2 regions of the Mucilaginibacter sediminis genome follow, and region 2 is predicted to be linked to the other one. Evidence: riboswitches for the same ligand, from Rfam matches in the RefSeq annotation. Region 2 holds a riboswitch; the other holds the start of a gene.

Region 1 (2,203 bases), 570 kb from region 2:
CAACCGGGGCAGGTTATTTCGCTCGAAAAAGGGAACGCTTTGGGGTTTAGTGTAGCTGCCATATTACCTTTTTACTTCGTTTTTCTGTATTTCCACGCCTTCAAAAAAAGCGATAACACCCTGGTAAATAGCGCGTGCCTTATCGTCGTTCTGTTTTTGATAGTTGGATAAAAACACATCAAAAGTGGCCATACCATACTCTGGCCAGGTATGGATAGACATATGCGATTCGGTTAAGCAGACCACAGCCGTAAAGCCGCCGCCATCAAAATCGTGGTAAACTTCGCCAACTTTGGTTAGCTGATAGGTATCGATGAGCTGATTAAACAACTGCCTGCAGGCCGCACTTGATTGTAACAGGTTAGGTTTATCGGTACTGAATTCAGATAATAAATGTAATCCGGGTTTATAAGGCATCAAGGTTATTCATTTTCGGGAATAAATATATAAAAATTATTTGATGGGAATATGGGCGAGGCGAAAAACAAGTATGGCGGAGCCTCGCCGGGGTGAGTCGTGACTAGCGTTCAAAACCGGCGTTCCCCCCTTCCCATTTCATGACAATTAAATTATATAATGTCTATGTATTTAGTAGATATATATTATACATTTGCATCATCAAACAGTTCTTTAATTTAATTATCAAGAAAGACGGAGGGAAAGGCCCTATGATGTCTTAGCAACCTGTAAGCCCAATTGTTATAAAGGTGCTAATTCCTGTCCGCTATTAATTCGCGGAAAAGATAATGTATGTTACGTTACCGGCAGCTTTATAGCTGCACTCATCATATCGTTATCGTCCAAATTTCTTGTTTAATTAAGTTTCAGCGCTTTTAATCCTGCATTAAATGCAGTTAAAAATTTACGTTATGAAAATTAAACAGCTACTCATCACCTGCTCATTATTAATAAGCGGCTATTTGGCCGGGGCGCAAACCGTAACGCCGGCTCCCCTACCCGTATCAACTGATCGCGGTTATATCGTTAAAACCGGCGATCAGGCTCCCGACGATTTTAAACTGGTGCTTGCCGATGGCACCCAAACTTCATTAAAACAGCTTCGGGGTAAGGTAGTTATCCTACAATTTACCGCCAGCTGGTGTAGCGTATGCCGCCAGGAAATGCCCCACCTTGAAAAAGATGTATGGCAGGCCTATAAAAACAAAGGCCTGGTACTTATCGGGGTCGACAGGGATGAGCCGCTTGAAAAAGTGCAGCATTTTCAGCAGGAAATGAATATCAGCTACCCGCTGGCGCTTGATCCTGGTGCTGATATTTTTGGTCGATTTGCCAACAAAAAAAGTGGTGTAACCCGCAACGTGGTTATTGATAAAGACGGCAAAATTGTATACCTCACCCGCCTTTATGATACCCAGGAGTTTGCATCGATGCTAAAAGTAGTTGATGCATTGGTGAACAATAAAACTGCATCTGTAAACTAAAGCTTAAAGCAGAATGCTAAAAGCTAAATTGATTTAGGTTCATCAAATCTGTTTGTGATGTTAATTACCCGGCAATCGATGTTCAGGACACTCTTAATATTAAATTGCCCAAACTACTATCTATATATCAAATTGTTATGAAAACAACAAGAACACCTTTTCCAAGCGTATTCCCTGCCAGTAAATTCGTACCGTTCTTCTCCGCTTCTGTTTACCTGTATATGCAGGGTATGCGTTGTTGCTGTTAAATAACAGCAACGGTTATTAGCCCTGGGTCCCCTGCTGCAGCTGGCCGCCTCTGCTTATAACCAATACAATCAACAATCATTTACCGGTACTATAAATTCAACAGCGGGCATTGCTATGCCCAAAATATTGTTGGCTGGCTTTGCTGTACTGGCAATAAAAACTATTAATCATTAACTATCATGTTAAAAAACTACAAATTTTTACTGGCAATCCTGTTGCCTTTTTTTCTCATCCAAACAGTTGCAGCGCAATCTGTTAAAATAAGCGGTACGGTAACCGCTAAATCCGATGGCTTGCCCCTACCCGGTGTAAGTGTAGCTGTTAAAGGCACCACCAATGGTGCACAAACCGACACCAACGGCAAATTCAGCCTGAACGCCAATATTAACGATGTGCTTAAAGTGTCCTATCTCGGTTTTGCAACGCAGGAAATTACGGTTAAACAAGCCGAAACCAACCTGCAAATTGTGCTGCAGGATGCCCCCAACTCGCTTAACGAGGTGGTGATAACA
Region 2 (2,203 bases):
GTGGCTTTGGGCATATCTGCCATTTGCGCTTATGTGTTTTCTCAAAACCAAGCCTTATATCAAATGCTTAGGGACCCGGAAACCGGCCGTAATACAGGTTTAGGCACATTAGTAATGTTTGCTCCGCTGGCATTTGTTTTAATCATTTCTTTTGGCTTTCAGCGCCTTTCATATGCTGTTGCGGCCTTGCTATTTGTAGCTTTCTCTGCAGTAATGGGCGTTAGCTTAAGCTACATTCTCATTATTTACACCACCAGCTCTGTAATTGGAGTGTTTGTTACAGCATCACTTGTTTTTGGTATAATGGCAATTGCCGGTTATACTACAAATACCGATTTAACAAAATTTGGCTCACTGATGATAATGGGGCTGATAGGTATAATTATAGCATCGTTGCTTAACATGTTTATAGGCAGCACCCAATTGGAATACATTATTAGCTATATAGGCATTGCGGTATTTGTTGGCTTAACGGCCTATGATGTTCAAAAACTGAAACGCATTGGTGCCGGCCTTGAATATGGCGATGCTTCTGCAGGAAAAATGGCGCTATTGGGCGGCTTAACCTTGTATCTTGATTTCATCAACCTTTTCCTGATGATCCTGCGTTTATTTGGCAGAAGAAGATAATAAGCAACCAATATTTATTATTTAGAAGCTGCCCCGCAAAGGCAGCTTTTTTTATGCACATAAATTTACTTAGCGTACACATAGCCGGCCATATAAACTATTGCATTTTACCGCTTTATTATGCACCTTTGCAGTGCTTATGGAGAAAGACGGAGGGATTAGACCCTGCGATGTCTTAGCAACCTGTGCTTCACAAGGTGCTACATTCTACCCGGCCGGCTAAACAGCCCCTGGAAAGATAAGCGAAAGTCAATTGAACACCCGACTTTTCGATGTAAGCTTTTTTTATAGTTGGCAGTTTTGAGTTTGCATTTTGCAGTGTTTCGTTCTTGATTTGAACAATCACCACAATTTGTAATTTTCATCTGCCTGCTGCAAACTGGCTACTGCCAACTGACAACAATGGACATTAGAAAAGAATTAGAAAAACGCATCCTTGTAATTGACGGGGCAATGGGTACCATGATACAGCGGTACCAGCTTACCGAAAAGGATTTTCGTGGGGAAAGGTTTAAGAATCACCATAGTGACCTGCAGGGGAATAATGACCTTTTAAATATTACACGCCCGGATATCATCAAAGCTATTCATGCCGAGTACCTGGATGCCGGTGCCGATATTATCGAGACCAATACCTTTAGTACACAAATTATTTCGTTGGCCGATTACAAGCTGGAAGAGTTGGCCTACGAATTAAGTTATGAAGGCGCGCGTATTGCCCGCGAAGTGGCCGACGAATACAACCAAAAAAATCCATCAAAGCCGCGTTTTGTAGCAGGTGCTATCGGGCCAACCAACCGTACAGCGTCCTTATCGCCAGATGTTAACGACCCCGGTTACCGTGCCGTTACCTTTGATGATTTGGCCAATGCTTATTATGACCAGGTACGGGGTTTGGTTGATGGCGGATCGGATTTATTATTAGTTGAAACTATATTTGATACCCTGAACGCCAAGGCGGCCTTGTTCGCTATCAATAAATACGCCCACGAGTCGGGCAAGCATTTGCCTATCATGATCTCGGGCACTATTACAGATGCCTCTGGCCGTACCCTATCAGGGCAAACGGTAGAGGCCTTTTGGAATTCTATCCGCCATGCCAACCTGTTATCGGTAGGTTTAAACTGCGCTTTGGGTGCCAAAGAAATGAGGCCGCATTTGGCCGAACTTTCTGAAAAGGCTGATGTATTTATATCGGCATATCCTAACGCAGGGTTACCCAACGAGTTTGGCCAGTACGACGAAACCGCGCATGAAACCGCACACCAGGTTGATGATTTTATTAAAGCCGGGTTGGTTAATATCGTTGGTGGTTGTTGTGGTACTACGCCCGAGCATATCAAATGCATTGCCGAAAAGGCAGCCAAATACCCCCCAAGACTTATCCCCCAAATTGAACCCGACCTGCGCCTGAGCGGCCTGGAAGCGGTTACCATAAAGCCCGATAGCATTTTTGTAAACGTGGGCGAGCGTACCAATATCACCGGTTCGCCAAAGTTCTCAAAACTTATTTTGGCCGAAGATTATGAAGCTGCTTTAGCTGTTGCCCTGCAACAGGTAGAAGGCGGTGCCC

Evidence for each region. Region 2 has a riboswitch for S-adenosylmethionine ahead of metH (methionine synthase). Riboswitches for the same ligand answer to the same signal wherever they lie in the genome.
Region 1: another riboswitch for S-adenosylmethionine. It lies ahead of ACFGVS_RS15380 (peroxiredoxin family protein); the one in region 2 lies ahead of metH (methionine synthase).

Annotation. Positions count from the first base shown of each region.
Region 1 is NZ_CP170602.1:3,771,071-3,773,273, forward strand. Features, by position in the region: gene ACFGVS_RS15370 (DUF4178 domain-containing protein) at 1-62, opposite strand, end outside; gene ACFGVS_RS15375 (S-adenosylmethionine decarboxylase family protein) at 64-417, opposite strand; SAM riboswitch class I at 637-750, shown strand; gene ACFGVS_RS15380 (peroxiredoxin family protein) at 870-1,442, shown strand; gene ACFGVS_RS15385 (SusC/RagA family TonB-linked outer membrane protein) at 1,871-2,203, shown strand, end outside.
Region 2 is NZ_CP170602.1:4,340,886-4,343,088, forward strand. Features, by position in the region: gene ACFGVS_RS17720 (Bax inhibitor-1/YccA family protein) at 1-630, shown strand, start outside; SAM riboswitch class I at 765-875, shown strand; gene metH (methionine synthase) at 1,033-2,203, shown strand, end outside.